Regions from separate parts of the Streptomyces sp. NPDC007945 genome, predicted to be linked through region 2. Evidence: riboswitches for the same ligand, from Rfam matches in the RefSeq annotation. Region 2 holds a riboswitch; the other holds the start of a gene.

Region 1 (5,702 bases), on a different contig from region 2:
GTCTCGTCACGGAACACCCAGTTGGTGCCGGTCGCCAGGCCGTGCAGCAGGCCGCGAGAGCGGAACCAGTACACGTAGGCGAAGGCCCCGTAGAAGAACAGGCCCTCGATGCAGGCGGCGAAGCAGATCAGGTTGAGGAGGAAGCGGCGGCGGTCCGCCCGCGTCTCCAGCCGGTCGATCTTCTCCACCGAGTCCATCCAGCGGAAGCAGAACTGCGCCTTCTCACGGATGGACGGGATGTTCTCCACCGCCGCGAACGCCGCCGCGCGGTCCTCCGGATCGGGCAGGTACGTGTCCAGGAGGGTCAGGTAGAACTGGACGTGCACGGCCTCCTCGAAGAGCTGGCGGCTCAGGTAGAGGCGCGCCTCCGGAGAGTTGATGTGCTTGTAGAGCGTCAGCACCAGGTTGTTCGCCACGATCGAGTCGCCGGTCGCGAAGAACGCGACGAGGCGGCCGATCATGTGCTGCTCGCCCGGGGTGAGCTTGGCGAGGTCGGCGACGTCCGAGTGGAGGTCGACCTCCTCGACGGTCCAGGTGTTCTTGATGGCGTCCCGGTAGCGCTCGTAGAAGTCGGGGTAGCGCATCGGGCGGAGCGTCAGCTCGAAGCCCGGGTCCAGGAGGTTGTGCGTACGGGTGGTCATCACTGGCAGGCCTCGCAGGACTCGGGGTTCTCCAGGGAGCAGGCGACCGCGTCGGGGTCGGCGACCTGCTGGACGGGGAGGGGGGCGGTGGTGGTCGCGGACGCCTGGGCGGCGCGGGCGATCCTCGTCGCCGGGCGCGAGCGCAGGTAGTACGTGGTCTTCAGGCCGCGCTTCCAGGCGTACGCGTACATCGACGACAGCTTGCCGATGGTCGGCGTCTCCATGAAGAGGTTCAGGGACTGGGACTGGTCGAGGAAGGGCGTGCGGTCCGCGGCCATGTCGATCAGGCCGCGCTGCGGGATCTCCCACGCCGTCCGGTACAGCTCGCGGACCTCGGCCGGCACCCAGGAGAAGCCCTGCACGGAGCCGTTGGACTCGCGCAGCGCCTCGCGGGTCTGCGCGTCCCAGACGCCGAGCCGCTTCAGCTCCTGGACGAGGTACGAGTTGACCTGGAGGAACTCGCCGGAGAGCGTCTCGCGCTTGAAGAGGTTGGAGACCTGCGGCTCGATGCACTCGTAGACGCCGGCGATCGAGGCGATGGTCGCCGTCGGGGCGATGGCGAGGAGGAGGGAGTTGCGCATGCCGACCGCGGCGATCCGCTCGCGCAGCGCCGCCCAGCGCTCCGGCCAGGCGAGCTCGACGTCGTAGTGGTCCGGGTGCAGCACGCCCCGGGCGGTACGGGTCCGCTCCCAGGCCGGCAGCGGGCCGCTGCGCTCCGCGAGGTCCGCGGAGGCCTCGTAGGCCGCCAGCATGATCCGCTCGGCGATCTTCGCGGACAGCGCCTTCGCCTCGGGGGAGTCGAAGGGCAGCCGCAGCTTGAAGAAGACGTCCTGGAGGCCCATCGCGCCCAGGCCCACCGGGCGCCACTCGGCGTTGGACCTCCCGGCCTGCTCGGTCGGGTAGAAGTTGATGTCGACGACCCGGTCGAGGAAGGTGACGGCGGTGCGGACCGTGTCGTCCAGGCGGGCCCAGTCGATGCCCTGGATCTCGGGGTGGACGAAGGCGCCCAGGTTGATCGAGCCGAGGTTGCAGACGGCCGTCTCGCCGTCGTTCGTCACCTCGATGATCTCGGTGCAGAGGTTGGAGGAGTGGACGACCGCGCCGGGCTCGGCGGTCTGGTTGGCCGTCCTGTTCGAGGCGTCCTTGAAGGTCATCCAGCCGTTGCCGGTCTGCGCCAGGGTCCGCATCATCCGGCCGTACAGGTCGCGGGCCGGGATCGTGCGGCGGGCCAGGCCCTTCGCCTCGGCGGCGCGGTAGGCGGCGTCGAACTCCTCGCCCCACAGGTCGACCAGCTCGGGGACGTCGGCGGGGGAGAAGAGCGACCACTCGGCGTCCGCGTTCACCCGGCGCATGAACTCGTCCGGGATCCAGTGGGCGAGGTTCAGGTTGTGGGTGCGGCGGGCGTCCTCGCCGGTGTTGTCGCGGAGCTCCAGGAACTCCTCGATGTCCGCGTGCCAGGTCTCCAGGTAGACGGCGGCGGCGCCCTTGCGGCGGCCGCCCTGGTTCACGGCGGCGACCGAGGCGTCCAGCGTCTTCAGGAAGGGCACGATGCCGTTGGAGTGGCCGTTGGTGCCGCGGATCAGCGAACCGCGCGAGCGGATCCGGGAGTACGACAGGCCGATGCCGCCGGCGTGCTTCGACAGGCGGGCGACCTGGTGGTAGCGGTCGTAGATCGAGTCCAGCTCGTCCTGCGGGGAGTCCAGGAGGTAGCAGGAGGACATCTGCGGGTGACGGGTGCCGGAGTTGAAGAGCGTGGGCGAGGACGGCAGGTAGTCCAGGCGGCTCATCAGGCCGTACAGCGCCGCCACCTCGTCCAGGGCGCGGACGCTGTCGTCCTCGGCGAGGCCCGCGGCGACCCGGAGCATGAAGTGCTGCGGGGTCTCGATGACCTTGCGGGTGATCGGGTGGCGCAGCAGGTAGCGCGAGTACAGGGTCCGCAGGCCGAAGTAGCCGAAGCGGTCGTCGGCGGCCGGGTCGACGAGCGCGTCCAGGCGGTCCGCGTGCAGGGCCGTGAAGGCGGCGGTGCGGTCGGCGATCAGGCCCTCGCGGTGGCCGGTGGCGACCGAGGCCGAGAAGGAGACGGCGCCCTGGGAGACGGCCTCCTCGGCGATGGTGCGGGTGAGCAGGCGGGCGGCGAGCCGGGAGTAGGCGGGGTCCTCGGAGATGAGTCCGGCCGCCGCCTCGGTGGCCAGTTCGCGCAGCTCCGCCTCGTCCGAGCCGGCGTGCCGGCCGCGCAGCGCGGCGGCGGCGACCCGGCCGGGGTCGGTGTCGGCGAGGTCGGCGGTGAGGTCGGTCAGGGTCCGCAGCAGTACGGTCCCGGGGCCGTCGGTCGCGGCGGCCTCGGCAGCTGACGGACCCGCAGGCGCGATGGTCACGTGGGGGCTCTCCCTCGCTCGGCCCGGGTCAGGGCGGCGGGAGGCGGGCGGGCAGGCCTCCGCACGCGCGGAAGCGCCCGCGTCCACCGGCCCATTCCGCGAGGCCCGGACGTCGTCGGCACCCGGAACGGACGGACCGGGCGCACCGTCGGCAGGTCATCGGACTCCCTCCGCACGAAAGCGCACGGAGTACACCGTTGCGGGACAGTTCCGGATTCGCACCGGATTCCCCTGCGGCGACAGCGAGGTCGAGCATACATGTGGGGGGCGCCCCTCTCGGCACCCCCCACATGTTGTGTCCCGTCGTTCAGATGTCCAGGGAGAACGCCCACAGGGGCGAAAGGCCGGGCACCGGGGACCAGTCCCGCTCGGGGACCCGGACGAAGCCCAGGCGGCGGTAGATCCGGTGGGCGGTCGTCATCCGGTCCTGGGTGGAGAGCACCAGCCGGACGCAGCCGTCGAGGGACCGCGCCCGGTCGACGCAGGTCCGCACGAGCGCCTCGCCGACGCCCCGGCCGCGGGCGGGGCGCGCCACCGCGAGGAGCCGGAACTCGGCCTCGCCGGGGCCGGCGATGTCCGCCCACTCCCCGCCGCCAGCCGTGAAGGTGACCGCGCCGAGTACCGTCCCGTCGTGGTCCGCGGCGACCAGCACCTCGGCCTCGGCGGCCCGCCGGGCGACGTCCCGCATCAGCGGGAGGTAGTCGTCGTCCTCCCCGAAGGTGAGGTGCCCGTCGTCGAGGTAGGCGCGGGCGGTGAGCTCGCCGACCTCCTCGTACTCCTCCGGCCGTACGGCCCTGATCGTGAAGTCCATGCCCGCAGTGTGCCGTGCTCAGCCGCCGACGCCCACCGAGTTGTCGGGCGCCCCGTCGCCGACCGGCGGCAGGTCACCGCGCTCCACCGGGCCGTCCGGCCCGGTGGACTTCGGCAGGACGGCGTCGAGTTCGGCGTCGTCGGCCCGGTGGGCCTTCGCGGCGGCCCGCTTCAGCAGGTCGCGGGGGACGGCGAGCGGGGCGGCGACCTCGACGCGCAGGCCGTTCTCGTTGCGCAGGTAGGCGTGCCGGTCGCCGGTGCGGCGGTACCAGCCGTCGCCCTCGGTCTCGCAGCCGTCGCCGTCCGGGGGGCCGGCCACGCACTCCTCGGCGCGGAAGGGCCGCCGTTCGGCGCTGAGCGTGACGCTGCCGCCGTCCTTGTTCACGTACACGATCCGGAAGCCGTCGTCGCCGGCGACGACGGCGGACTGGAGCGCCGGCGCGTAGCCCTCGGCCTCGGTGACGTAGACGTGCTCGACGCGGGTCTGGGCGTACCGGGCGCGGGCCTCCAGGGCGGCGCGGTCGGGGGCGGGCGGGTCGGCGGCCGTCACGGTGCCGCAGCCGGTGAGCGCGGCCAGGCCGACGGCGAGGAGGAGCAGCTGCGGGGGAGTGGTCCGCGGTCGCATGGGGGCCCTTCGGTGGTGGGGACGCGGCAGGCCGCCCGGCCTGGGAGGCGGGCGGCCTGCGGGAGGGGCGGGACGGCTCAGTGGCCGGCGCCGACCTTCGGGAGGGGACGGACGCCGGCGTCGCCGGCGTCGGCCGTGTAGTCCGACGGCGAGGTCTCGTCGACGCCCTCGGGGGCCTTGACGGCCTTGAGGACGAAGGTGAGGACGACCGTGACCACGACGTTGAGCACGAAGGCGGTGAGGCCGATGTAGCCGATCTCGCCGATGCCGGGGATCTCGGCGGAGGAGCCGCCGAAGTGCTTCTGCTTCGGCGTCGACACGTTGTACGCGGCGATCGTTCCGTACACCATGCCGACGGCCCAGCCGGCGAGCAGCGCCCAGCGGTGGAACCAGCGGGTGAACAGGCCGCCGACCAGGGCGGGGAAGGTCTGGAGGATCCAGATGCCGCCGAGGAGCTGGAAGTTGATGGCGACCGTCTTGTCCATGGTGAGGACGAAGGCGAGGGCGCCGACCTTCACCAGGAGGGACACCAGCTTGGAGACCTTGGTCTCCTGCTCGGGGGTGGCCTCGGGCTTGATGAAGTCCTTGTAGATGTTCCGGGTGAAGAGGTTGGCCGCGGCGATCGACATGATCGCGGCCGGCACGAGCGCGCCGATGCCGATGGCGGCGAAGGCCACGCCCGCGAACCAGGCGGGGAACATGTCCTCGAAGAGCTGCGGGATGGCGAGCTGGCCGTTCTGGACCTTGATCCCGGCGGCGATCGCCATGAAGCCGAGCAGCGCGAGCAGGCCCAGCATCAGCGAGTACAGCGGCAGGATCGTGGTGTTGCGGCGGATGACCTCGCGGCTCTTGGACGACAGGGTCGCCGTGATGGAGTGCGGGTACATGAAGAGCGCCAGCGCGGAGCCGAGGGCGAGCGTCGCGTACGTCCACTGTCCGGCCTCGCCGGGCACGAGCGCGCCGGCCTTGGCGGTGGTGAACTTCTCGTCGGCGGCGGCGAAGATCTCGCCGAAGCCGCCCAGCTTGATCGGGATGTAGATGATCGCCACCGCGATGACGATGTAGATCAGGGTGTCCTTGACGAAGGCGATGAGCGCCGGGGCGCGCAGACCCGAGGAGTAGGTGTACGCGGCGAGCACGCCGAAGGCGATGAGCAGCGGCAGGTCCTTGATGAACCAGTGGGTGTTCTCGCCGCCGCCGACGCCCATCACGTCCAGGACGGCCTGGATGCCGACGAGCTGGAGGGCGATG
Region 2 (5,702 bases):
TCGACGGCGAAGAAGGTCTCCCGGGTCCGCGTCAGGATCTCGGCGGCCCGCCCCGGCAGGGCGCGAACGGGCCACCGGCCGTCAGTCGTCCCGGTGTGCCGTGCCGAGGAACCGGATGTGGGGGCGGCCGTCAGGGCCGGGGTGGGTGACGGCGGCCCGGACGCCGTAGACCTCCGCGACGAGCCGCTCGGTGAGGACCTCGCGGACCGGTCCGGCCGCCACGACGCGCCCCTCGCGCAGCACCACCAGGTGGTCGCAGTGCATCGCGGCGAGGTTGAGGTCGTGCAGGGCCACCACGCAGGTCAGCGGCAGGGCGGAGACGAGGGCCAGGAGGTCCAGCTGGTGCTGGATGTCGAGGTGGTTCGTCGGCTCGTCGAGCAGCAGTTCCCGCGGTTCCTGCGCGAGGGCGCGGGCGATCTGGACGCGCTGCCGCTCCCCGCCGGACAGGGTCCGCCAGGTGCGGTGGGCCCGGTGGGTGAGGCCGGTGCGGGCCAGGGCGGACCGTACGGCCTCCTCGTCGGCGGCCGTCGCGGGCGACCAGGCCCTGCGGTGCGGGACCCGGCCGAGGCGCACGGCTTCGGCCACGGTGAGGTCGACCTGGGTGTCGGCGTGCTGCTCGACGACCGCGACCCGCCGGGCCAGGGCGCGGCGCGGCACGGCGGCGAGCGGCGCGCCGTCCAGGGTCACGATCCCGGCGTCCGGCGCCAGGACGCCCGCCAGGACCCGCAGGAGGGTGGACTTCCCCGAGCCGTTCGGACCGAGCAGCCCGGTGAGCGTGCCCGGGCGCGGCGCCAGCGTCACGCCGTCCAGGACGAGCGCGCCCCCGGCCGTGCGGGAGATCCGCTCGGCGCGGAGCCCGGTGCCGGTGTCGACGGGAGTCGTACGGGCCGACGGCGTGGCGGTCATCGGGCGCTCCGGGTGCGGTACAGGACGAGGACGAACGCGGGGACGCCGATCAGCGAGGTGACCACGCCGACCGGTACCTCCTGCGGGTCGAGGACCGTGCGGGCGAGCGTGTCGGCCCAGACGAGGAACACGGCACCGGCGAGCGCGGCCAGCGGCAGCAACCGGGCGTGCCCCGGGCCGGTGAGGGCGCGGACCGCGTGCGGCAGGACCAGGCCGACGAAGCCGATCGCGCCCGCCGAGGACACCAGGACGGCGGTCAGCAGGGCGGTCACGGAGAGGAGGACGAGACGGGTCCGCGCCACGGACACGCCGAGGGTCGCCGCCGCGTCCTCGCCGAACGCGAAGGCGTCGAGGGTACGGGCGTGTCCGCCGCACACGAGGAGCGCGCCGGCGAGCACGGCCGCGCACGCCGCGACGTCGGTCCAGTCCGCCCCGCTGAGCGAGCCCAGCAGCCAGAAGAGGACGCCGCGGGTGGTCTCGGCGTCGGCGGCGGTCATCACGACGAAGGAGGTCAGGGCGGAGAAGAGCTGCATGGCCGCGACCCCCGCGAGGACGACGCGGTCCGTCGACCCGCCCAGGGTGTGGCTCAGCAGCAGGACCAGGGCGAAGGAGCAGACCGCGCCCAGGAAGGCGCCGCCGGTGACGGAGACCAGGCCGCCGCCGGCGCCGAGGACGACCACCGCGACCGCTCCGGTCGACGCGCCGGAGGAGACGCCGAGGACGAACGGGTCGGCGAGCGGATTGCGCAGCAGCGACTGCATCACCGCCCCGCAGACGGCGAGTCCGGCCCCGCACACGGCCGCGAGGAGGGTGCGGGGCAGCCGCAGCTCCCAGACGATGCCCTCGCGGATCGCGCTCAGGCCGGACGGTTCCCCGCCGAGGTGCGCGGCGACGACGGACCAGGCGTCGGCGACTCGGATGTCGGCCGGGCCGAGGGTGACGGCGAGCGCGACCGAGAGGCAGAGGAGGGCGGTCCCGGCGGCCCCGGCGAGCGGCGTGAGCGCGCGGGAGGACCGTGCCGGGGTCACGTGGCGAGCCCGTGCGCGCGCAGGGCGGCGGCCAGCTGCTCGATGCCTTCCACGGTGCGGATGGTGGGGTTCATGGCCTGGCCGCTGAGGATCACGTACCGCTTCTTCCTGACCGCGGTCATGTTCCGGGTGACCGGGTGCGACTCCAGGAACTCGATCTTCTTGGCGGCGCTCTCGGCCGACTGCGCCTGGCGGGTCAGGTCGGCGATGACCAGCACGTCGGGGTCGCGGTCCACGACCGTCTCCCAGTTGATCTGGGGCCACTCCTCCTTGGTGTCGTCGAAGACGTTCTTCACGCCGAGCGTCCCGCTGATGATCCCGGGCGCGCCGCAGCAGCCGGCCATGTAGGGCCCCTGCGAGTCGGAGAACCAGTACAGGACGGACGCGCCGCCGAAGTCGGCGCCGGCCTTGGCCTTCGCCACCCGGGCGCGGAGCTCCGCGACGAGCTTCTCGCCGCGCTCCGGAACGCCGAAGATCCTCGCCAGGTCGCGGACCTCGCCGTACACGGCGTCCATCGTGAGGGGCTCGGTCCGCACGCCGTCGCCGTCCCCGCCGTTGTCCTTGCCGACGCAGTCGGCAGGGGAGAGGTACGTGGGGACGCCGAGCTTCGTGAACCGCTCGCGGGGCGCCACACCGCCCTTGCCCAGGGTGTAGAGGAAGGAGGCGCTGACGAAGTCGGGTTCGGCGTCGAGGACCTTCTCGAACGACGGGTAGCGCTCGGCGAGCCGTGGCACGGACGCGTTCGCCTTCTCCAGGCCCTTGAGCACGGGGTCCGTCCAGGTGGCGGTGCCCGCCATCCGGTCGGCGAGGCCGAGGGAGAGCAGGATCTCGGCCGATCCCTGGTCGAGGGCGACGGCCCGGCGCGGCGGGGCGGCGACCTCGACGCGCTGTCCGCAGTTGTCGAGGCGGACGGGGTACCCGGCGGAGTCCGACCCCTTCGCTCCGGACGGGCCGGGCGAGGCCGTCCCGCCGGCGCCGCAGCCGGCGAGGAGCACGGCACCGGCCAGGAGCGGCGCGGCGGCCCGGGCGCGGCGGGAGCGGAAGGGACGGAGGGAACGGAGCGAACGGGAAGGCCGGGGTGTGCGGGCGGGAGGTGCGAAGGGCACGGGAAGGGTCCTCTGCGTCACGGCTCATGCGCGGAGCCTGATGTACGGTGCTTCCCGGACGCCGTACGATCGCCGCCCGGGCCGCCAGCAGGTCTTCGGACTCGGGGTCGTCCGGACGGAACGCCTTCCCAGACCCCCTCGGGGCCCAGTGGCCGATGTCCCGCCCGTCACCCTCACCGCTGCGCGTCAGTTCCGGATTCCCACCGGATTCCCTGACCCGTGCGCGTACCGCGTGGATACGTGCAGAGGTTCGACTGGCCTCGGCAAACTACCACGGCCCGATCTTGCTCCCCTCGGCGGACTACCCGCGCGCGGCGCCGCCCGCGTCCGCGCCCGCCGGGGTCCCGGCGGCCGACGCGTCGAGTTCGGCGGGCAGGTCGCGGACGCCGAGGCGCAGGTGCTCGACGTGGTGCAGCGCCTGGTCGAGGAGTTCGGCGACGTGGTTGTCGTAGAGGGCGTAGACGATCGAGCGGCCGTGGCGCTCGCCGGTCACCAGGCCGAGGTTGCGCAGCAGGCGCAGTTGGTGGGAGCAGGCGGAGGGCTCCATGCCGACGGCCGTCGCCAACTCGCCGACCGACGAAGGGCCTTCGCGCAGGCGCGCCAGGATGTACAGCCGCGAGGGCGTGGCGAGGGCCTGGAGCGTCGCGGCGACGTCGGTGGCGCCGACCGCGTCGAGGCGTTCGCGCGTGGTGCTGGTGGCAATCGGTCCGTGGCCCATGGGACCATGATACGGACGACACCTGAAGACCTATTCATGTGTTCCTGTATGGTGGGCCTGTCGTCCCGCCGGCCCCCGTGAAGGGTTGCTTCGCCATGTCCTCCGTCCTGCAGAGCCCCGGGCCGCCCACCCCCGTCGCCCCCTCGCCCGCGGACCGCGTACCGCCCCGCCGACGCACCCGCCTCCTGGCACTGCCCGAGGTCCGCTGGGCGCTCGCCGCCCTGCTGTGCTTCCTCGCCGCGCTCCCGGCGTACCTGCTGGACGCCCCGGCCTGGTTGTGGGGCCCGCTGTTCGCGGCCACGTACGCCACCGGCGGCTGGGAGCCCGGCTGGGAGGGCCTGAAGGCGCTCAGGGAGCGGACCCTCGACGTGGACCTCCTGATGGTGGTGGCCGCGCTCGGCGCCGCCGCCATCGGTCAGATCCTCGACGGCGCGCTGCTCATCGTCATCTTCGCCACCTCCGGCGCGCTGGAGGCCGTCGCCACCGCCCGGACCGCGGACTCCGTGCGCGGTCTGCTCGACTTGGCACCGGAGACGGCGACGCGGATCGCGGCCGACGGCACGGAGGAGGTCGTCCCGGCCGGCTCCCTCGCCGTCGGCGACCTCGTCCTCGTCCGGCCCGGCGAGCGGATCGGCGCCGACGGCCGGGTCCTGGACGGCGCGAGCGACGTCGACCAGGCCACCATCACCGGCGAACCGCTGCCCGCGGCCAAGCGGCCCGGCGACGAGGTCTTCGCCGGCACCCTGAACGGCTCCGGCGCCCTGCGCGTGCGGGTCGAACGCGACCCGTCGGAATCGGTGATCGCCCGGATCGTCGCGATGGTCGAGGAGGCCGCCGAGACCAAGGCGCCGACCCAACTCTTCATCGAGAAGGTCGAACAGCGCTACAGCCTCGCCATGGTCGCCGTCACCCTGCTGGTCTTCACGGTCCCGCTGCTGCTCGGCTCCGACCTCCGGTCCACCCTGCTCCGGGCCATGACCTTCATGATCGTCGCCTCACCGTGCGCCGTCGTCCTCGCCACCATGCCCCCGCTCCTCTCCGCCATGGCCAACGCCGGCCGCCACGGCGTCCTGGTGAAGTCGGCCGTGGTCATGGAACGCCTCGGGCAGATCGACGCGGTGGCCCTGGACAAGACCGGCACCCTCACCGAAGGCACCCCCCGCGTCACCGGCGTCCACCCCCTGGCGGGCGCCGGCCTCGACGCCGACGGCGTCCTCGGTGCCGCCGCGGCGGCCGAGCACCCGAGCGAGCACCCCCTCGCCCGCGCCGTCGTCGAAGCGGCCCGCGCGCGTGGCCTCGAGACGCCGCCGGCCGAGGGCTTCGCCTCCACCCCCGGCACGGGCGTCAGCGCCACCGTGGACGGCCGCGTCGTCGCCGTCGGCAGCCCCGCCCGCCTCCTCGACGACCCCGCGCACCCGGCCGCCGTCCTCGCCGACGGCCTGGAGGCGGAGGGACACACCGCCGTCGTGGTCACCGTCGACGGGCTCCCGGTCGGAGTCCTCGGCATCGCCGACCGGCTCCGCCCCGAGGCCGCCACCGCCACCCGCGCCCTCGCCGAACTGACCGGTCGCGCACCGGTGCTGGTCACCGGCGACAACCCGCGCGCCGCCGCCCGCCTCGCCGCCGAGGTCGGCATCACCGACGTACGGGCGGGGCTGCTGCCCCAGGACAAGGTCGCCGCCGTCCACGAGCTGCGCGACGCGGGTGCCAAGGTCCTCGTCGTCGGGGACGGCGTCAACGACGCCCCCGCACTCGCCGCCGCCCACATCGGCATCGCCATGGGCCGGGCGGGCTCCGACCTCGCCCTGGAGACCGCCGACGCCGTCGTCGTACGTGACGAACTCGCGACCATCCCCACCGTGGTGAACCTGTCCCGCAGGGCCCGCGCGCTCGTGATCCAGAACCTCGTCGTCGCGGGAACGTTCATCGCCGTGCTGGCGGTCT

Evidence for each region. A riboswitch is a leader RNA that binds a small molecule or an ion and turns the genes downstream of it on or off. The one in region 2 is predicted to bind cobalamin.
Region 1: it holds a riboswitch for cobalamin, as region 2 does, so the genes downstream of both, ACFZCF_RS07500 (ribonucleoside-diphosphate reductase subunit alpha) here and ACFZCF_RS19210 (ABC transporter substrate-binding protein) in region 2, are expected to answer to the same signal.

Annotation. Positions count from the first base shown of each region.
Region 1 is NZ_JBIBJV010000002.1:485,701-491,402, reverse strand. It holds gene ACFZCF_RS07505 (ribonucleotide-diphosphate reductase subunit beta) at 1-641, opposite strand, end outside; gene ACFZCF_RS07500 (ribonucleoside-diphosphate reductase subunit alpha) at 641-3,016, opposite strand; cobalamin riboswitch at 3,149-3,289, opposite strand; gene ACFZCF_RS07495 (GNAT family N-acetyltransferase) at 3,324-3,827, opposite strand; gene ACFZCF_RS07490 (hypothetical protein) at 3,846-4,451, opposite strand; gene mctP (monocarboxylate uptake permease MctP) at 4,529-5,702, opposite strand, start outside.
Region 2 is NZ_JBIBJV010000005.1:477,873-483,574, reverse strand. It holds gene ACFZCF_RS19220 (ABC transporter ATP-binding protein) at 82-906, opposite strand; gene ACFZCF_RS19215 (FecCD family ABC transporter permease) at 903-1,934, opposite strand; gene ACFZCF_RS19210 (ABC transporter substrate-binding protein) at 1,931-2,941, opposite strand; cobalamin riboswitch at 3,130-3,254, opposite strand; gene ACFZCF_RS19205 (ArsR/SmtB family transcription factor) at 3,342-3,758, opposite strand; gene ACFZCF_RS19200 (heavy metal translocating P-type ATPase) at 3,854-5,702, shown strand, end outside.